3 regions of the Paenibacillus sp. NPDC058174 genome follow, and region 3 is predicted to be linked to each of the others. Evidence: riboswitches for the same ligand, from Rfam matches in the RefSeq annotation. Region 3 holds a riboswitch; each other region holds the start of a gene.

Region 1 (7,171 bases), on a different contig from region 3:
GTCTAGTACTAGATTACCATATTCTATGAAAAAATCAACCCTATTTTAATAGTTTTTAATAGTATAGCGAAAAAAAATAGGGACCAGCCCTTTATGGACTAGTCCTCTAAATGAATTAAACATTACTTATGCATTATTTTTCTTTTTAAGAAGCAATACTCCGCCCAGCAATGCAAGCATAGCTCCGGCTAAGTAAATCGGTAACGAGCTTGACTCACCTGTTTTAGGCAGTGCGCCCAGAGGTACTTCTTCATTAACATCTACTGTATCAGAATCACTTCCAACAACTGCAGTAGGAGCAGGCTTATCATTCGATGTACCCGTATCGCTGCCGCTACCCTGATCGACTGGTCCCAATGGGTTCTCATTGTCGTCTATTACTACTTCTTCATCTGGTGTCGAAGAAGGCGTTGGTGTCGGGGTTGGTACTGGAGTTGACTCCGGTGTTGGTGCCGGCGTTGACTCCGGTGTTGGTGCTGGCGTTGACTCCGGTGTTGGTGCTGGCGTTGACTCCGGTGTTGGTGCTGGCGTTGACTCCGGTGTTGGTGCCGGCGTTGACTCCGGTGTTGGTGCTGGCGTTGACTCCGGCGTTGGTGTCGGAGTTGCCTCCGGCGTTGGTGTCGGAGTTGCCTCCGGCGTTGGTGTCGGAGTTGCCTCCGGCGTTGGTGTCGGAGTTGCCTCCGGCGTTGGTGTCGGAGTTGCCTCCGGTGTTGGTGTCGGAGTTGCCTCCGGTGTTGGTGTCGGAGTTGCCTCCGGTGTTGGTGTCGGAGTTGCCTCCGGCGTTGGTGCCGGAGTTGGCTCCGGCGTCGGCGTTGGTGTCGGCGTCGGTGTCGGCGTCGGTGTCGGCGTTGGTGTCGGTGTCGGCGTCGGCGTCGGCGTCGGCGTCGGCGTTGGCGTCGGCGTTGGCGTCGGCGTTGGCGTCGGTGTCGGCGCAGGTTTTTCCTTTTTATAGAACGTGATTCTATAAATGGACTGATACTCGCCAAACCAACCTCTATTAGCAGTCAGACCCAGATCGCCTCTTGAACCTCCTTGATACTCGATGATCTTACCATCACCCAACCAGGTTTCAATCTTTACGCAATACACATCATAATTGCCGGTTGCTGACCAATCCAAGAATGCGTTAGAAACTTGAGACCAGCCTGAACCCTGATCTCTTAACGAACCGCTAATGTCACCATGTGATGTCGTAAATGTTTTTTTATTACCGACAGTGTAACTCACTGTGCCGTAATCCGAACATTTAAACGAATTACTTCCTCCCCCATGCGCAAAAACATTACCGGCTATGCTGAACGTCAGAATAATAATCATCGTCAGCACAAGCAACGATTTGAACCGTTTCTTGCCCATTACTCACTCTCCTCCATAAAATAATTCCGGATTCAAGGCAACAAAAAAGACTGCCTCGAATATGGTCATATTCATGGCAGTCGGACGATCATCGCATACACCCCAACCGTGTAATGCCTTAGACTCCTGACTTTGCGTCCCACCCTTTCGGATGGTTTGCTATTATCATGTCATATGTAGTTAATCCTACGGAACCTAGTAAATCTACCAATTACACCCGGTTCGCAAGACCTATTCTACAATTAGTAGCAATTGCAAGTCAACGGTTTTCTTACCATTTTTTAAACTATTTCTGTCGCTTAAAAACCCACCATTTACTGCCGACAAAATTCAGCACAACTGTTATACAAGTAACGACAAGCTTCGCCAAAAACGGGTTAATTCCCCAGCTTTCTTTGGTCAGAAACAGCAATCCAAGCGAGACAAGGAGCACTGCCAAATTAAGGGTGATAAAGCGAATCGGCCTGCCCCTATCCTGCTCTCCTCCGCCAGCTTCACCCGAGGCGCCGCGAAACGTAATCAGCGTATTCATCAGATAGCTGTTGCCCATTCCCGCGGCATAAGACAGTATCTGTCCCGGTATATAATGCAGGCCTGCCCAGACGAGCAGGCTGTACACCGCAAAGTCCACTGCCGTATTGATTACGCCAACCATATTAAATAAAATAAATTGCTTAAACATTTTCCGGCGATGCTGTTTCACTTGTGCATCCGTCTCGCGTTCTACTGGCGTCGGCACTGAAAGGGGATCAAGCTGATCAGCGGACATATTCACGTTCCGTTTGAACAGATGCTTGTTCCTGCCGCTCATTATCCTCAAAGCCTTGGGCTTCCCGCACAATATACAAAGGACGGTTTTTCGACTCGTCGTAGATTCTGCCGATATATTCACCGATTAAACCAAGAAGCATAAGTATGATGCCGTTGAATAATAAATTAATCGCTACAATGGATGTCCAGCCGACCTGATTATAGGATGTGAACAGCTTCTGATACACGACGACCATCAAGTAGAGAAAGCTGGTTACTGATAAAAAGAACCCGATATACGTAGCGATTTTCAACGGCTTATAGGAAAACGAAGTGATGCCGTCCAGTGCGAAGCTGATCATTTTTTTCAAAGGATATTTCGTTTCGCCGGCAAAACGCTCTTCCCGGACATACTCGACGCTCGTCTGACGAAAGCCGACCCAGCTCACAAGTCCGCGCACGAACCGGTTTTTCTCCTTCAGCCCGCGCAGCACATCGCATACTTTGCGGTCGATCAGCCGGAAGTCTCCTGTATCCATAGGAATATCGAAGTTGGTCATGCTGCGCATCGTCCGGTAGAACAACATCGCCGTAATTTTTTTAAAGGCGGTCTCGCCCTTCCGCTTCAACCGCTTGCCGTATACGACCTCGTAACCCTCTTTCCACTTCTCGATCATTTGCAGCATCACTTCCGGCGGATCCTGGAGATCCGCATCGATGATGATAACAGCCTCGCCCTTGGCATAATCCATTCCAGCCGTAATTGCAATCTGATGACCGAAGTTGCGGGAAAAATTAATGAGCCGAACGTTCCGGTCATTGCGGCAAATGCCGTCGACAATCTCAACCGTACGATCCCGGCTGCCGTCGTTGACGAATATCAACTCATAGGACTCTCCGTAGCCGTCCATGACCGTTTTCAGCTGTAAGTACGTATGCCCGATTACTTCTTCTTCGTTGAACATCGGCACAATAATGCTGTACTTGGCTTGCATCCGTATCCCTCCTATTCATAAATTCCCGATCCGTCCAACCTAACCGTAAAACACCCAAGAATCAAAGATCCGAATGACTGCCGCATAAGCTCTGGCGACTTCCATGCCCGACAGCACCGGATAGTAAATAAGGAACAATACTGCAGCCGCAGCGACATAAAGCCAGCGCAGCCATTGCCGGTCGGGATGCCTCTCCTCATAAAGCTTGAACATATAAATAATAGCTAAAATCATAAAAGGCACCATCGCAAAATAATGGTAGATAAACGTAAGGCGCGGAACGAGCATCCAAGGCAAGTATTGCGACAGGTACGCAATCCAGATGATGTAGATCCGCTTATCCTTCCGTTTGATGCTGAAGTAAAGCGTGCCAAGTAATGCGAATATCCCCGTCCACCAAATCAGCGGATTGCCGAAAGCCGATATGGTCGAGACGTTGCCCGGATTAGCGAGATCACTGCCGCTGTAATACCAGACCGGACGCTTCATAAACGGCCACTCCCACCACTGCGAGGAATAAGGATGCGTAGCGACAAGCTCGCTGTGGTAATGATACATATTTTTCTGATAGTCTACCAATCTTTCCGCTGTGTATTCATCTCCCGATACCTTCAGCACCGGAATGTAAGACAAGCCATAAATGACAGCCGGAATGGCAACGTAGAAAATCAGGCATATTGCCAAGGTGATAATCGTATTTCGCGGGAACAGCCGGATGATTTTCCGGTACGTATCCTCTTCCTCCGCCTTAACCTTGCCAGCAGCGAGAATTCGTTTGGCAGCCCCGTATTGCCGGTACCGTTCGAAGAGCGACAATGCGAGCATTACTGCTAGTCCAGCACCACCGTAAATCACGATCCATTTCGACGCAACGCCGATGCCAAACAACAGTCCTGCCCAGAACAGCGGTACAAGCGTCTTGCGCAGCGGTGTGCTGTAAAAGTTCAGCGAGTAGTACTTATGCATGAAGTAGAACATCAGCATGATGAAGAAGACACCGTACACGTCAATCGTTGCAATTCGCGTCTGGGTAAAATGCATAAATTCCGCTGCGAGCAGTCCAGCTGCAGCCGCAGCATAACCCGTGCGCTTAAACAGCCTGAGCGCAAACAGATAAAGGACAGGCACCATCGCAATACCAAATAGGGTGCCCATAATGCGCCAGCCAAACGGACTGAGGCCAAACAGCTTAATGCCAAGCGCAATAATAATTTTGCCTAGCGGCGGATGTGTATTCTCATAGGCTCTAACGCCTTCGATATTCTCAAGCGCCGTTCTAGCATGATAGATTTCATCGAAATAGCTGCCGTTCTTATAGCTTGCCTTGTAGGCAGCGGCCGACTGTTCATCGAATAAGCGGACGGCGGAGCTTTTCCCCTCCTGCTTCTCCTCTTCAACAACTTGGCTGATCGCAACCGGCTCATCGCTGCCTTTTGCGTAGAACGCCATCTCTTGAATCGAGTAGCCTGTCTGATTAGTAGTTACCTTCACATAACGAGCGGTAACATCAAGCGGGTGAACCGCCCACTTCAGATCGTCGCCGCCCTTCTGCTCCAGCTCAACCGGATTGCTCCAAACATCCGGCGTATTGCCGAATTCCAGCTTATACTTGCCTTCGCCATACCCGCCGAAGCTGTTCATCCGCTCCAGCTGCCGGGCTTCCCCAAGATCTACGTAGAAGCTTTGTCCCGACTTGGCTGGCGTCCAGCCCGAGCCTAATGTTTGCGTGGAGCCCAAGTTGGACAGAGCAACCACTGCATAGATGAGCGTGATTGCGAGCATCGCAATCCAATCGTTTTTCTTCAATCTCGAAGGTGACTTATTGGACCGCTGCACGTTAACGATCTCCGACAGCAACTTCTCATCATTGCGAGCCTGTTCATCCTCCGCGAGACTCGGTACAGACTGCACCCGGCCGCGGATATAAATATCGTAACCGACATACAGCATGTACAGCAGCAATCCAAGATTAGCGATTGAGGTTACGATGACGATGCCGTCCGTCGGAACATTCGTTGTAAATTTGCTGAACGCTAACACATAACCGACATTAATAAAGAAGGTGATGCTGTAGCCCAGTAAGATATGCAAAATCCGTCTGTCTTTTGCTTCGATATAAGCAAATACGCCTAACAGAATCGCCGGGAACAAATAGCGCTCATGCATTTTGGTGCCCAAAAGGAACATAACTGAAATGAGAATTAGGCCGATATAATAAGACTTCGATAAATCCGATTTGTCTTTTGCCTTAACGGACAAGTATACAGACAATGCTACCGCTAACAGAATGGCGATTATGCCCCATTTGCCGTATGGGATGAACAAGAAGGTATGATCCAGATCCGTCCAGTTGCCGCCAGTAAGCGCATAAAGATTAAATACATTTAGCGTAGCGTAAGGGTATGATGCCAGCGTCGATTTGTAAAGATTGATCAGGCCGGCAATCCCGCCATTGCTCCAGAAAAAAGGAATGGCCAGCGCCACGAATAATGCCAATCCGTATACCGCGCTTATTGCAGTCCGCTTCCACTCGCGCTTGGTTACGATGGCCAACAAAATAACCGGCGTAAAAATCAGCGCCTGCGGTTTAACCAGAACGGCGATCGCAAACCACAGCGCTCCGCGCTCCAGCTTATTGCCGACTATAGCTTGAATGGCAAGCAGCAGGAACAACGTAAAGATGGAGTCCACTTGGCCCCATGCAGCAGAATCTACCCAGACAGCCGGATTCCACAGATAAAGCATCGCAAGTCCAAATGCAGCCGTCTCGCCAAGCTTCTTGCCAGCCGCTTTATAAATCACCCATCCGGCAGCCAAATCGGCAATAATCGCCGGAAGCTTGTACAGCAGATAAGCGCCCTTCGAAGCGCCGTCCAGTCCGAACAGCTGCTGCAGCATGCCAAGCACATAGAGCACATAGATATAACCAGGCGGATAGTCGGCAAACATCCCCTCCTGATAAAAGCCGGTAATCCCATTTTTGTATGCCGCATTGCCCCAATAGATGAAGGTTCGCAAATCCGACTCATAGCCGGTATAACCTACTGCAATGACAATACGGAAACCTAGTGCAATTAAGAGCCATGCCATAACCTGCGTGGCCTTGCTGGCGCTGGCGCGCTCTAGCGGAAGTCTCTGCCTAAGAGTACGGCTATATAAATAAACGAATAGAATAGCGAATAGTGTAGAGATCGCAAGTACTGGAAAAGCCGAAACCTTCGGCGGGCTGTCCGCCTTCGCTGCATCGCCGCCGCTGACATCGCTTGGCGCAAACGAGATCGCCGTTACGCCCGCCGGCAGCTTGTCGACCTGCGTCAGCGACAGATCATCAAACCATGCCCGGCCGGTATTCAAGCTGCCGTAGCCGCCGAGGCTTGCCGCCAGCTGAATCTCTTTCTGCCCCTTGCTTGTCTTGCCGTAGAATTCGATTAGCTTCCATTCGCCGGCGGTATTGTGGATTTGCGGAAATTCGCCGCCAACGCCAATGATCAGCAGGTTCGCGCCTGTAGCATTCTCATCTGTTCCGGCCACATTCACCCAACCGCTAATCCGGTAGTAGGTATTGGGTTTCACCGCTACCTTCTGAACCCATTTGGCATGGTTAGGCTGTGTGTTCTCAATTACCGCAGCAGTACCGCCCGAATGGGTATTCAACGTATCGACCGTAAACCGGGTAACATCGCTTCCTTGAACCCATACATCCTGCGTCCACGACAGAGGAACTCCCGACTCCGCCTCTTCGAATCCCGGGTTTAACAATAGATTCGGATGCTCTCCCTCGCCAGCTGCATGTCCTACAGTCAAAGGAATTGCCATGATAATGAGCACGGTAGCAATAATGAGTTTAGACCAGACAGAATTCCGCATACTCAGACCTCTCACCTCTACATTTTATAATTTATCAACAGCAATTTAGCCTATTTTTTCCTAAAAATACATATCAACTTTAAAGGAAAAGCTATCGACGGTCAATGTCTGCCCATAAAAAAACCGCTTGGGATTGTTTCCCAAGCGGTATGAAGGCTTTTATTGTTCGCCGCCGCGATCGCGCATATGCGGGAACAGCAGTA
Region 2 (7,171 bases), on a different contig from region 3:
ACTAGGGTGAGAGCTAGAGCTGAACCCGTTTGTTCAACATTTTGACCATTGCATAAAACATGATAGCAGCAACGACTGCTTGCATGATTGCCGAACCCCATAATTGTGTACTCCATAATTCGACCTGATAGCTGATGACATTCGCGGCCGAGTCCGTCTCAGCTACAAAATTGAAACTGCCGTTATTGCCGTTATTGTCGAACAGCAATTTATCCATCCACGATACAACCATCTGAATGACGAAGAACGCCGCAATACCAAGCCAAGGACCCAATTTCTTAATCGAAACAGATTTGGCAAGCGTAATACTGAACTGAATTGCGATCGTCAAGAAAAGCAAGGTCCAAAAGTAGATGATCAAAGCGGCCGCCAGATTCGACAATGAATCTGCAATGGGATTCAGTACATGGAAGCTTGAACCTGTCACTGCATTATAAAGCTCGCTATATCCATAAAAAACAAAGGGTAAAATGATAAGCGCTATTGCTCCTAAAACAAGAGGAGAAGCGATCGTCCATCCGCCTGATACTGGGATAAGACGTCTGCTGTAGGAGGAAATGTTTGCTGCATACGTTCTACACATGAACACGACAATCATAGAAACAGGCACCATGAAGCCTACAGAGCTAAATATATATACGATATTCGCGTTCCAATTCAGCAGACTATGGCTAAATAAAAGGAATAGCTGCACGATGGCAAAAACGGCTGTAAATGTCGTGAACGCCACACTGTTTCGCTTCCAGTCATACTTCATTATTTTAAGCAGATTGTTCATGATTCCGCATATACCTCCTTAAACTTCTCTTCCACGCTCTTGCCATGCTTAATCCGGATCGTTTCGACTTCCTCATGGAGCACAACCGAACCATTGCGAATAAATACGACCTCGTCGAAAATCCGCTCGATATCGCTGACTAGATGCGTTGAGACGACCAAACAGCTTTCCTCGCTGTAATATTGCAAGATCGCGTCCAATATTTTGTCGCGCGCGACGAGATCGACGCCGCCAATCGGCTCATCCAGCAAATAAAGCTTGGCGTTGCGGGAGAGCGCAAGCGACAAATGCAGCCGTTCACTCATTCCTTTGGACAATGCGCCGACGCGATCGTCTTCTTTTACATTCATGAAACGAAGCATCTCTGCCGCCTTCACCTTATCGAAATCCGGGTAAAAGTCTTCATAGAATTGTACGGCGTCCTTTACCCGCATCCAGCTTTCTGTCAGCGGACGATCCGGCATGAAGGAGGTTACAGCTTTTGTAGCCGTTCCAATTGGAAGCCCGTCAACGGCGATTGTACCTGACGTAGGCTGCAGCAGGCCTGCGGCCATTTTCATAATCGTGCTTTTACCGCTGCCGTTGCTGCCAAGCAATCCGACGATTTTGCCAGGCTGAAGATCAAACGAAACGTTATGCAGGGCATCACGCGAAGAAATGTAACGTTTTGACACTGATGATAATTTTAAAATGCTGCTCATCTGTCACTCACTACCTTTCTTATCCTTATCGGACACTGCGTCCGAGACGATGGTAATAATATCTTTGCTTTCAAAGCCAAGCTCTTTCATCCCTAGCACGAAGCGGTCCAGCAAATCGCCTGCCATTTCCTTCTTAATGCTCATAATCGTCGACTCCTCACTCGTTACATAGCGGCCCAAGCCGCGTTTGGTCTCTACAATGCCTTCCCGCTCCAGCTCTTGAAACGTCCGCTGAATCGTGTTCGGATTAATTTGCAGCTCCGCCGCAAGCTCACGAACCGAATCGATTTTGTCTCCGGGCTTAAGCTTGCCGACAATGATTTGCCGCTTTATATGGTTCATGATTTGCAAATAAATCGGTTGGTTGTTGTCGAACTCCATCGTCACAATGGCGATCCTCCTTATAGCAGTTTATGCTGCCACTGTATTATTGTATTGGTGTTATAGTTAAATAGTACACTAAGATTATAGGTGTGTAAAGAGGTGTTTGCGGAAAAGATTTCTGCTGCCGCGGAATGTGTTGCGATTGACGTTTAAAAGCCGCGGGATCGCGGGCTTTTGCGGCTGAGGGCGTTGTCGCGCAAAGGGGGTACTGGCGCAGCTCCTGGCGGCGTGTGTGGCAGTTGTAATAGCGAGGCTGTTTCGCTGTTATGATGCTAGTGCTCGCAATGCTGTTCAACGCTGCAGCGAACCTGTTTCGCTATTTTGCGAAGCTAACTTCGCTGTTCTAATGCTAACAAAGCTGCTCAATGCTACAGCGAACCTGTTTCGCTATTTTGCGAAGCTAACTTCGCTGTTCTAATGCTCGCGCCCCCTCGGCCTCGCTTTAGCGAAGCAATGTTCGCTACTCGTGAACCTAGGTTCGCCATTTACGAAATTTACTTCGCTGTTGGAGCAAAGCTATGCTCCGGCACTACCATTAGCGAATTTAGCTTCGTTATATTGCGAAGCTGCTTCTCTATCCTGCTACCCAGCAAAAGTACTCTACAGTATTGCGACGACGCTCTCCCTGCAGCGAAACTGTTTCGCTGTTTAACGAAGTCAGCTTCGCTGTTATGATGCTCGTACCCTCTCGGCCTCACTTTAGCGAAGCAATCTTCGCTACTCGTGAACCTAGGTTCGCCATTTGCGAAATTTACTTCGCTGTTTGGACAAGGCTGTGCTCCGGCACTATCAGTAGCGAAATTTAGCTTCGTTATATTGCGAACCTGCTTCGCTATCCTGCGCCCAACGAGAGTACTCTACAGTATTGCGACGACGCCCTCCCTGCAACGAACCTACTTCGCTGTTTTGCGAAGTCAGCTTCGCTGTTATGATGCTCGCGCGCCCTCGGCCTCGCTTTAGCGAAGCAATGTTCGCTACTCGTGAACCTAGGTTCGCCATTTGCGAAATTTACTTCGCTGTTTGGACAAGGCTGTGCTCCGGCACTATCAGTAGCGAATTTAGCTTCGTTATATTGCGAACCTGCTTCGCTATCCTACTGCCCAGCAAAGGTACTCTACAGTATTGCGCTGACGCCCTCCCTGCAACGAACCTACTTCGCTGTTTAACGAAGTCAGCTTCGCTGTTATGATGCTCGCGCCCCCTCGGCCTCACTTTAGCGAAGCTAACTTCGCTACTCGTGAACCTAGGTTCGCCATTTGCGAAATTTACTTCGCTGTTGGAGCAAAGCAATGCTCCGGCACGACCAGTAGCGAATTTAGCTTCGTTATATTACGAACCTGCTTCGCTATCCTGCTGCCCAACAAAGGTACTCTACAGTATTGCGACGACGTTCTCCCTACAGAGAACCTGTTCCGCCGTTTTACGAAGTCGGCTTCGCTACCCTGATGTCCAGCCAGAAAACTTCATTAAGTTGGTTACTTGGCACCTGCGCCGAATGCCTGCTATTGTACATTGTTCCTCCCCATGCCTACGTTGCTCCAACTAACCTTCGAATTCTTCCGGCAACTTGCTCAACATAAGCGCACTCTCCCTAGTCTGCCTCAGCTGCAATAATCGAAGTTACGTAGCAACTTCGATTATTGCAGTAAACCAACCCAACTAATTAGTTACTTGGCACTCGAGCCAAATCTGTGTAATCGCACAATATTCTCCACGAACCCAGGTTTACTCGCCCGCCCTCCCCACTTTCACTCAATTTCGCTCACATTCAATGAAAACGACATGCATTCCCCCATAAACAAACGAACGTGCGAACAATCAATCTGGCGAGTGCACACTTACTAATCAAATCAACAAACAAAAAAGCCTGAGGCACATCCCTTTAATCGGGATGCGACTCAGGCTCCGTTTACTTTTACACTTTAAATACAGCTGCTTTCTCTTTCAGCACGCCAGACGACTGCTTGAGCTCTCCCGCAAGAGCGCCCAGCTGGTCAGACACAGCATTTTGCTGCTCGGAGAGGCCGCTCATGACATCCATTTTGCCGTTAACGTCAGAGGACGTTTGCAGCAGCTTATCTACTGCTGTAACGATGTGGGTCATGCCGGATGTAATTTCCGCGATGGCAGTGGAGATTTCACCCACTTGCTCGGACAACGCGCTGCTTTGCTGCTCCAGCCCCTTGAACATATCGCTTGCCGCAATCGACGCATCCTTCGTCGTGGCAATAACCTGCGAGAAGGAACCGAGACGATCGCTGCTCGATGCCACATCACTCTGAATGAGCTGAAGCTCTTTCGTAATGTTTTTCGAGAACATTTCAGTCTGGCCGGACAGCTTGCGAATTTCTTCAGCTACGACAGCAAAACCTCTGCCATGCTCGCCTGCGCGAGCCGATTCGATCGAGGCATTAAGCGAAAGCAAGTTCGTTTGCGTATTCAAATCTTGAATGCCGCCCAAAAACTTCGTTACAGTGCCAAAACGCTGCACAATACGATTAAACGATTCATTAACAAGCTCGAATTGCTCAACTGTCTGGTTAACCATCTCAACGACGCCTTCCATATCCTGCGCGCCTTCTTGGGAAGCTTGACGCATTTGGCGCATATCGCTATTGATATAATCGCTGGATGCGGCAATTTCCTCAGAGCTGGCCGAGATTTGCTCGGTAACAGCAGAAATGGAGGAAGCATCATCATATTGGGACAGCAAAGTAACTGTACCCACTTTAATTTGATCGCGAACCTGCTCAGAGGCAGTACGGTTGCGGTCGACCATCTCGCCCATCGAATTGGACATGCTGAGCACCGTTCCGCTTACTTCAAGCGTAGATTTGATTGTATCGCGCAAACGATGGCCCATTTCGGACAGCATCCGGTCGATATCACCGAACTCGTCATGCCGGTCCACTTTCAGATCGTATGTAAAATCGCTGTTTTTATAGGCGTCAATCCGGCCCATAATGCCTCGCAAGCCCTTTTTGATGCTTTGGCTAAGCGTATAGGACATCAAGAACGGCAGCACAGCCAACAGCAGAACGTTAATGATAATAATGGTATTCGCAAAATCCACACTTCGGGCAAGCTGCTTCTCATTGGATGCTTGGTCAACGTTCATCCGGGCTTCAACCGCTTCGTTCGCATAGCTCAGAGTAATCGTATAGACGCTGATCAATTCCCGGATACGCAGCGACTTCATATCGCTTCGCAATTCCGCGTTGTCCATGGCAAATCCGCTCAAGCTGTTATAAGCCATTTGGAAAACCTTCACTTGGTTGCTGTACTCCAAGTCGCCTTCTTGCGGCGGATATTTCTGATCCATCTTTTCGAAGCTTTTCGTCAAGTTGGCCAGCATATCAGGAATCGGCTTCATCGATTGTGTGATGATATCCGACTCGTCTTCCCCGTTTTCAATCGAATTGATCATTAGAAGCATGGTGCGGAGCATCGTATCGGACAATGCTTTGTACTCCCGTTCGGTATCGCCAAATTCGTTGGAGCTGTCAATTGCTTTCGATACTGATAAGTTTTGCGTGTAAATCAATACCCCCGCCGCTACGTTAAAAATAGTAATAAGCGACGTAATAAGCAGAAGCTTAGACGTAATTTTCTGCTTTTTCACGAACATGGCCGCCTGATTCGGCCACTTTTTCCATTGAGCCATCTGTCCTCTTTCTCCTTTTCCTATCCCTGAAAAGAATAAAAGCTATCCGACCAGATGGGCGGATAGCCTGATTTCAGCGCATTTTCCTTGATCTGGTGGTCTGGCAGCCGTAGTTTTGCAACCTTAGGCCCATAACTTTGCGTCCTTGTTTTTCAACAAGTTTGCTCTTTTCAGTTCATTTTCTATTTTTCGACCACTTTCGACACCCTTCTAGTTTAGGACATTTTTGCCAGTTTGTCTAACAAAATATATTCATATTTTCAGAGATTGGACGCTTCTTGTCAGGTTGTTTATAATGGACAGAAATAATAAATAGCAGCGCCTGAAGGAGAATGATTATGGACTTCCGTTTGGATCTCATAGAAAATAAAGTTGAGTTTTTCGAAGCTTATGATCTAAGCACACTGGAAAAACAAATCGACCGGCAAATCGAAAATAATAAAGCGCTGATGCTGGATGTGCATTCAGTGCAGCATCATTCCGCGTTCAACCAGCTTACAGGTAAAATGCACTATAGCGCAGTTGTTCACTTCAAAGTAAAAAGGCAATAAAAATAAATTTATAAATTTCTTAAAAAAACAGTTGCATTATCTTTAATGTTTATGGCATAATACATTTTGTGCCTGAGAGATTTTATGCCGGTGTAGCTCAGTTGGTAGAGCAACTGACTTGTAATCAGTAGGTCGTGGGTTCGACTCCTATCGCCGGCACCATCACAGGACGGGATGTAGCTCAGCTTGGTAGAGCACCTGGTTTGGGACCAGGGGGTCGCATGTTCAAATCGTGTCATCCCGACCATCAATTAGACATTTCAAGAAGCTTGATGCTATCAAGCTTCTTTTTTATTTCTTCTATATATACAGATAAAGAAACAGGCTGCCGAGCACAACTCAGCAGCCTGTTTCTCTTAAAGTCCGTCAAACGAGCCTAGCGCCCGCTTGGCGAGGTTTGACAAGGCTACATCATCCATCGGCGGATTGTGCAGCCCGGCTCTCACATCCCTATAATAGCGCTCCAGCGGAAGATTGCGGGAAAGGCCGGCGCCTCCTACAACCCGCATCGCCAGATCAACAATTCGCAGCGCCCCATTCGTCGCCACGTATTTGGCAAGCCCCAGATCGGCACGCAGTTCTGCTCTTCCTGCAGGATCCCGGTCCCATCGGTCTGCCAAGCTATACAAGAGCGTCCGGGCTGTAATAAGCTCAGCCTCCAGCTCGCCGAGCTGACGCTGAATATTCGGCAAATCTGCAATCGGACCATTCAGACTGTTCGGCCGGTAATCTCTTGCAAAGCGCAGCGCGAAATCCCGGGCGGCATGCGCGATACCGATATAACAGGCCGGTATATGAAGCATCGCGCCCCCATGATCGGAATCCGCCTGCGTCTTGGGACGCAGGGCCGCGCCCGCAATCGATTCCCCATCTGGAACGAACACATCCTTGAATACCAGATCATGACTGCCCGTCGCTCTCATGCCCATCGTGTTCCAGGTTTCATCAACTTCAACACCTTCCCCGATACGGACAAAAAACTCGCCGACACGGTCCTCCGACTCCACCGAGGCCGAGACCATGCAATGCGTAGCGACTGGACTAAGCGTACTGAACGTCTTCCGGCCATTGATCAGCCAGCCGCCTTCAGTAT
Region 3 (7,171 bases):
TCGCTTGGTTGGCGGCCTTCGGTTCTCATTGTTACATCCTCCTGAATCTTTCGTTCTTCTGTCCGCGATCGCATCGCTTACTATGTAAGGTTCGCAGCCTGTCGTTACAATCCTTCCTATTTTACCAAAGGCTCATACGAAAAGCACCCTTAACAATTTTTCAAATCGCGTATTGGCCCGCTGCTAGTCCATAAAAAAAGGAGAGAGCTCTTACAGCCCTCCCCGCTTGTATGCTGTTCCTGTTCAATTAGCTCTTAATCGCATTCACATGATGCGGACGTGTAACCGGCTCGGTGTAGGAATTATTCTTGTCGTCAATGATGTTGGATTCACCGTTAAGCAAAATTTGCACTTTAGATGCTTTCGTATTTTCCGTGAGTGACAGAACGACCGCTTGCAGCATCTCTTCCGGTGCAGCTTGGCCTTCTTCGTAAGCAGGATCTTGGAGATCGACGGTTACCGTGTCGTCCTTTTGCACAATACTATTAACCTTGACGTCATTGGTGATGACGCTGGTCAGCTCTTTTTTGTTGAGCGGCCCGGAAATAAGCTGTTCCATGGCAGCGTCGGCCAGCTTCTCAGGACGAGCGATCAAGCGCGTTACTGGCACATAATATTGCTCGTCATGCGAGGTTTGCGAAGAGAAATACAGTGTGACCGGAGTCGAGTTGGCATAGTTGACGCCATCAGCAGCTTCGAGGTTAATCCCCACTGCTCGTGTCAATGGCTCGTCTAACGGGAAGCCGTCAACCGGCATTTCTTGCAGCTTTTCACCCTCCGACAACAATTCAACGCCTTCGATGCCCGGCATAGCCGTGAGAGTCCATGTAATCGCCTCTACGATGGAGCGCTCTTCCGTATTGGTGTAGCTGTTGAAAGCTTCGGAGAAATCAACGATCGCCAGCTTGTTTTCAACTTTGAATGATTTCACTTGCGTTCCTTGCGGGAGAACGGCCTTGAAGTCTTCCGGAAGCTGGCTGGCATATGACCCGCCGTCAACCATCATTTCCAGCGCTTTTTGCCCTGGCTGCTCGTTTTTGCCAAACGTCGTTTGCAGCGCTACCGGTGCCAAGTATCCATTCCGGTCCTTCAAATAGACCGTCATCTGAGTTGCGTCGCCTTGGCCAGGCTGCTGAGCCTGTCCGGTGTTAGTACCGTCTACGTTGCTCGTTTCGTTCGTCCGGGGGGGATCAATTTCCCCATTCGTTTTTTTCGAAAACAACCCGCAGCCTGTCATGACAAGCGGCATTACCAGTAAACCGCCGATTGCGGCGCGGCGAATCCATCTTGTTTGAACCATATTAACCTTTCCTCCCCAATCGATTATTGCCTCGCGGCTTTTTACATTTGCTTATTTGTAGTACTATGTATACGAGCCCTTCCCTGATTTAGACCAGTTTTGTCCACAAAATGATGAGGGGGTAATACGGTGTTTACACCTAATCCTTATAGCTTGAACAGCCGCAAGGTCGCAGAGGCTACAGATGAGTGGCTGACGAAACGCGGCGTATCCAAAACGCAAATCGGACAACTTGTCCATTTTCTACAAAAAGACTATTTCCCTGACCTGTCGCTGGACGAATGCATCGTGCATGTTGATGCGGTATTGTCCAAACGCGAGGTGCAAAATGCGGTGCTGACCGGCATTCAGCTCGACGTGCTGGCCGAAGAAGGTAAGCTCATCTCCCCGCTTCAGGAAATGATTAAAAACGATGAAGGACTGTATGGCTGCGACGAGGTGCTTGCGCTCTCCATCGTCAACGTATACGGCAGCATCGGCTTTACGAACTTCGGTTACATCGACAAGCTGAAGCCCGGCATATTGAAAAAGCTGAATGAGAAAAATGGCGAGCATACGCATACGTTTCTCGACGACATCGTCGGCGCGATTGCCGCATCAGCTGCAAGCCGTATCGCACACCGCAAGCAAGCGGAACGCGAGGCAAGCACGGATCTGCCTTTGGACTGACAATAGGAAGAGCCTGCCGCATTCGATTGCGGCAGGCTTTTTATTTTAAGCTGATTAAATGTAAATCTAGCGTGTAGTCAAATCCTGCACGATCTCAAGATGACTAGCAGAGCAGCCTGCCATTAATCCTGCTATGATTAATATATTAAAATTTAACCATTCATTTTCGACGTAACCGATAAGACGCACATTGATCTGCAGGAATAGCGTTGGAATGACAATAAAAAATAGGCAGGGATGTAAGTATGACTGGTCATGAACGGCCCCCATTTTCCAAGGCGCTTACCGTCCAGCAATTTGAGCTGCATTATTGGTATAAGAATGAATTGATAAACGTATGCAAGACGCATAACATCCCCGCATCGGGAACAAAGGCCGAGCTGGAGGAACGAATTAAGAAGTGGCTGGCTGGCGAGGAGATGACGGATCACCGGCAGGCGGGCACAGCGTTAAGGAAAAAGAAACAGGAGTCTCACAAGGAGCTTACGCTGTCGACAAAGCTGATTCCAGATGGATTTAAATTTAATCAGCAGGCTCGAAATTTTTTCGCCAGCTATTATAAGAAACAGAAATTTTCCTTCACCAAGGAAATGGCAGCGCTGCTTAGAGAAGCGAAACGCCGCGGAGATATGGAGATGACCATAGCCGATTTAATTGAAGTCTATGAAGGCAAGACGAGCCTTGTCACCTCAGAGGAAAAAACCTATCAGTGGAACAACTTCGTAAAAGACTTAATAAAGACCCGCAAACAAAGGCAATCGATGACCAGATGACTGTCGCTGCGCAGTTATGGAAGCAAGTAAGGGATCATCCCGGTCCCAAGCAGTACTCGCCTGACTTACTGGCTGTCTATTTGCGTGAAGTGAATAAATAAGGGCGGTACCTTACGAGTGGCCCCAACGAATCAAAATGTAAAAGTGCAGGTTGTTAGCCGATTTTCCGACGAATTCTTGCATCAAAATGCAAAAGTGCAGGTTGATTGGGCTAAAAAGCCCCTTTAGAGTGAAATCGGGCGATTTCAAATGCACTTTTGCATTTTGATGGCGTTTTTGAAGCTTTTGAGCCTAAACAAAATGCACTTTTGCATTTTGTTTCTCGTCTAGCATAGGACGGCGAGCATATGGAGCTGAATCTGCATCATAGACTGTCGGAAAAATACTACAAAAATCGATAGGGGCGATAATGATTGCTGCCCGCTTCCTTGGTCAGTTGGACAGGCTCTTTGTTCGAGTAGACGATAATATGATCGGTATTCGTTCCGTATTTGCCATCCAGCATCACGTAGCTTGGAGGTCCGCCTGCCCGATGAACGACGATAAAATAGTTCTCGTATGCGGTCGCCAGTCGCGTTAACTTAACGATTGCTTTGGGATGCAGTTTTGTTGCAGAAGCCAGCTCAGTCTCCATTACGTAGGGAGGAATGACGTAGACCTCATCAGCGTCCTGAAGTGTAAAACTGACAAGTTCCTTGTCACCCAGACCGCTAATCGACTTTTCGACGATTTGTCCGATTTCTTTGTTCTCCGTCAGACGCCCCGAATCTGGAAATGGTGCTGCAAACAGTGCAGCCACTACGACAATAAATGCTGCAAAATAAACAAGCTGATTCCTTCTCATAATATATCTCCCTTGCTGCGAATGAACTTTACTAGTAGACGGCTGTAACGACTGAAAAATAACAAGCATTACAAAAAAAAGCCGGTGAGCTTTTTAGCTCCCGGCATAAGAAATGATTTCGTTATTATTGTTACTTCCGTTGTTTCAATCGAATAGTAAGACCAGCTGCTGCTAGCAGAAGACCTGCTGCGTAATAAGGAATTGAGCTGGATTCACCTGTTTTAGGCAGTTGATCAACGTTAACGCTGCCGAGCGGCGGCGTTTCTTCGTCGATCACAATCTCATCATCCTCAGAACCAACAGACGGGCTCGCAGAAGACGTTGGTGTTGCTTCCGGATCGCCTTCCACTGGACCTAGTGGAGGCTCTTCCGGCGTAATAACGATCTCCTCGTCAGGCGTTGCAGAAGGGCTCGCAGACGGAGTCGATGATGGTGTTGCCTCTGGTCCGCCAATAGGAGTCGGACTTGGTGTTGCTTCAGAACCACCGCTTGGTGTCGGACCTGGTGTGGCCGTTGGCGTCGATTCTGGTGTCGCTGTCGGTGTTACCTCTGGCGTCGACACTGGTGTCGCTGTTGGCGTTACCTCTGGCGTTGCCGTCGGTGTCGACTCTGGCGTTGACGTTGCCGTCGGTGTCGGTGTCGACTCTGGTGTCGCTGTTGGCGTCGACTCTGGTGTTGACGTCGGCGTCACTTCTGGCGTTACCGTTGGTGTCGCTACGGGCGTTACCGTTGGTGTCGCTACGGGCGTCGCTGTCGGCGTCGACTCTGGCGTTGCCGTTGGTGTCGACTCCGGCGTTGCCGTTGGTGTCGACTCTGGTGTCGCTGTCGGCGTTGCTTCTGGCGTCGCCGTCGGCGTCACTTCTGGCGTTACCGTTGGTGTCGCTACGGGCGTTACCGTTGGTGTAGCTACGGGCGTCGCTGTCGGCGTCGACTCTGGCGTTGCCGTTGGTGTCGACTCTGGTGTCGCTGTTGGTGTCGACTCTGGTGTCGCTGTCGGCGTTGCTTCTGGCGTCGATTCCGGCGTTGCCGTCGGTGTCGACTCTGGCGTTGCTGTCGGCGTCACTTCTGGCGTTGCCGTTGGTGTCGACTCTGGCGTCGCTGTCGGCGTAGCCGTTGGTGTTGCTGTCGGCGTGGCCGTTGGTGTCGCTGTCGGAGTAGGCTCCGGCTCTGAAACCGTGCCATCGAACGGATAATAATGAGCCTCGACATGCCCATCCAGCGAAGCCGCTATAATATTGCCTGCGATGTTGCTATATGTGGTCTTTACACTAGCATAAGGAGCCAGCAACGTGCCTCTTTGACCGGAAGAACCGATTGTAATATCGGTAGCTTCTGGAAAGTTGAACAGCAATCTGCGTACGGCAGCTGGATTCGAATTCTCGCTAAGCGTGTTATTCTTATCCGGCATAAAGGTTCCTGCTGTGCCAAAGCTTCTAGATTTACCTTTTACATTTACAATGACGGTCGATCCATTCGGCACCTGAATGACCAGCTCGCCGTAGTTTTGATCGATTTCAAACACATTTAAATTGTTGTCTGTTCCCGCTAATGTCAGCGTTCCGTAAGCGTTGCTCGCTGTCCCGTTCGCAGGCAGTGCAGCCAGCTTCGCAGAAACTTCCTTCAGATAGGTCGCTTCGGCGTTAAAATCGATCGGATTTCCTTGCTTGGGAGAGGTCCCATTCGTAACCGTTACATTCCCCGTATAGGAACCGCCGTATTTGGCATTTCCGCCCTTAACCGTTCCATTGTTAAAAACCAGTGAACCGCCAACGACCAATGCGTTATCAATCACTTTTTCTTTGCTGTTCACCGAGTAATTAGTAAAATTCGCAGCTCCGCCTGCCGCAACAGGTCCCTCGGAGTCGGTATTCATTAGCGACACGCTGCCCAATACAAAAATATTATAAGACCCTGCCGTGCCCAGCAATGACGATCCAGGCGAAGCCGCCGCGCTCACAATCGCATGCAGTCCCGCTCCGAAAATCACGATTGCCGACATCGTTAGCATAAAAGCCGTCTTCATTTGTTTTTTGAACAAATTCATGTCCTCCCCGCGCTTATTATGGCAATAAAAAAATCCGACTACCTGAATGATTCATTCATGGCAATCGGACGATCATTGTACAATAATAAATTGCACAGAAGACTCCTGACTTTGCGTCCCGCGCTTTCGCGTGGTTTGCTCACAGCACTAGTGCTGTTCATGTGTCATGCAGTTGTCTTCTAAATTTTATGATGCAAATCTTTCCACGTCAATACGGAAAAATAAATTTTATCGTTCTTCCGGCGCCTTCCAGCCGCTCTATTGAACCCCTATGCTCCAAATAATAGAGATGAGCCAGCGTCTCCGCCATCGCAAACCGCAAATTATGCGGATTACTGCGCAAGTTTATGCCGAACAGCCGCTCGGACAGCTCGAAAGCGGACAACGGCTCCTCCAGCATGCGCTTCATTCTATCCAATCTCCGTATATGATGCTGCTTCAGCTCTTCGATCCGGGCAGCAAATCCGGCGAACGGATCACGGTGTCCCGGAAAAGCAAAGCTCACCTCATAGTTCAGCAATTCATCCAAATTCGTCAAAAAATCATGCAACGGGTCCGTTTCTTCCCCTGGCACAACGCTTATGTTCGGCGTTATCCGCGGCAGCACCTGATCGCCGCAAAACATCCAGCCATTATGCGGCTCGTAGAGCAGCAGCTGTCCATACGCATGACCGGGTGCATCAATAAGCTGCCAGTCAAAGCCGCCAAACCGGATGGTCTCCCCTGCTTCCATATAAGTAACGGACGGCTGGGGCGACACCCTCTCCTCGAACAATTCAAGATTAGCTGCTATCGCGGACGTAAGCTCATCCGGCATGCCATGCTGAGCAAAAAGCTGTCCAAGCTCTTCAGCAAACCGGCTTTCTTCCGTCCATAACCTTGCGGTGTAAGCATGCGATCTGCGGGACATATATACCGGCGCTCCGCTTAGCCCTTGAAAATAACCGGCCAGTCCGTAATGGTCAGGATGCTGATGTGTCACGATAATCCGTTTGATCTCTTCAATAGCTATTCCATGCCTCTGCATCGCCTCGTTCCAGGCTGCCAGAGCTTCATCCGTTCGCAAGCCGGGATCGATAACCGTATAGCCGCTGCGATCCGGCTCCGGAATCAAATAGCTGTTTACCCATTTCAATGAAAACGGAAGCGGTACCTTTACCTGAATCCAACCGTCATTCCATTGCGCTGTCTCCACCTGCTGCTCTTCTTGCTCCATGAAACCGAATTCCCCTTTCGAAAATAAAACGAGGCAACGATATCCTAATCATCGTTGCCATAGCCGTCTAGGAGATGGCGTACAGCCTCTCCGTATTGGTCAAATCTTCAATCGTAGCTGCGCCGATTCCGAACATCGTCGACCGCAGTTCAAATTCGATCCGTCGGAATTGTTCGACGAGCTGCTCCACCGAAACGCGATTATCCGACTGCGCCGCACGAGGCAGCAGCACCCGGCCGAAGCCTGCAACGCTTGCGCCCAGCGCGATCGACTTGGCGGCATCAACGCCATTGCGGAGTCCTCCGCTGGCGATGAGCGTCATATC

What was found. A riboswitch is a leader RNA that binds a small molecule or an ion and turns the genes downstream of it on or off. The one in region 3 is predicted to bind cyclic di-GMP.
Region 1: another riboswitch for cyclic di-GMP. It lies ahead of ACFVVF_RS28100 (LPXTG cell wall anchor domain-containing protein); the one in region 3 lies ahead of ACFVVF_RS15970 (choice-of-anchor A family protein).
Region 2: another riboswitch for cyclic di-GMP. It lies ahead of ACFVVF_RS27875 (methyl-accepting chemotaxis protein); the one in region 3 lies ahead of ACFVVF_RS15970 (choice-of-anchor A family protein).

The regions. Positions count from the first base shown of each region.
Region 1 is NZ_JBHVUY010000013.1:1,361-8,531, forward strand. Features, by position in the region: gene ACFVVF_RS28100 (LPXTG cell wall anchor domain-containing protein) at 127-1,356, opposite strand; cyclic di-GMP riboswitch class I at 1,429-1,527, opposite strand; gene ACFVVF_RS28105 (GtrA family protein) at 1,643-2,167, opposite strand; gene ACFVVF_RS28110 (glycosyltransferase family 2 protein) at 2,115-3,101, opposite strand; gene ACFVVF_RS28115 (glycosyltransferase family 39 protein) at 3,141-6,968, opposite strand; gene lysS (lysine--tRNA ligase) at 7,128-7,171, opposite strand, start outside.
Region 2 is NZ_JBHVUY010000012.1:44,754-51,924, reverse strand. Features, by position in the region: gene ACFVVF_RS27890 (hypothetical protein) at 14-778, opposite strand; gene ACFVVF_RS27885 (ABC transporter ATP-binding protein) at 775-1,479, opposite strand; gene ACFVVF_RS27880 (GntR family transcriptional regulator) at 1,483-1,866, opposite strand; gene ACFVVF_RS27875 (methyl-accepting chemotaxis protein) at 3,779-5,527, opposite strand; cyclic di-GMP riboswitch class I at 5,619-5,703, opposite strand; gene ACFVVF_RS27870 (YrzA family protein) at 5,866-6,078, shown strand; tRNA gene ACFVVF_RS27865 (tRNA-Thr) at 6,165-6,240, shown strand; tRNA gene ACFVVF_RS27860 (tRNA-Pro) at 6,249-6,325, shown strand; gene ACFVVF_RS27855 (acyl-CoA dehydrogenase family protein) at 6,435-7,171, opposite strand, start outside.
Region 3 is NZ_JBHVUY010000002.1:987,124-994,294, reverse strand. Features, by position in the region: gene rph (ribonuclease PH) at 1-29, opposite strand, end outside; gene ACFVVF_RS15990 (GerMN domain-containing protein) at 248-1,300, opposite strand; gene ACFVVF_RS15985 (phosphatidylglycerophosphatase A family protein) at 1,430-1,969, shown strand; gene ACFVVF_RS15980 (SAP domain-containing protein) at 2,215-2,742, shown strand; gene ACFVVF_RS15975 (hypothetical protein) at 3,128-3,586, opposite strand; gene ACFVVF_RS15970 (choice-of-anchor A family protein) at 3,717-5,624, opposite strand; cyclic di-GMP riboswitch class I at 5,687-5,780, opposite strand; gene ACFVVF_RS15965 (MBL fold metallo-hydrolase) at 5,839-6,846, opposite strand; gene fni (type 2 isopentenyl-diphosphate Delta-isomerase) at 6,914-7,171, opposite strand, start outside.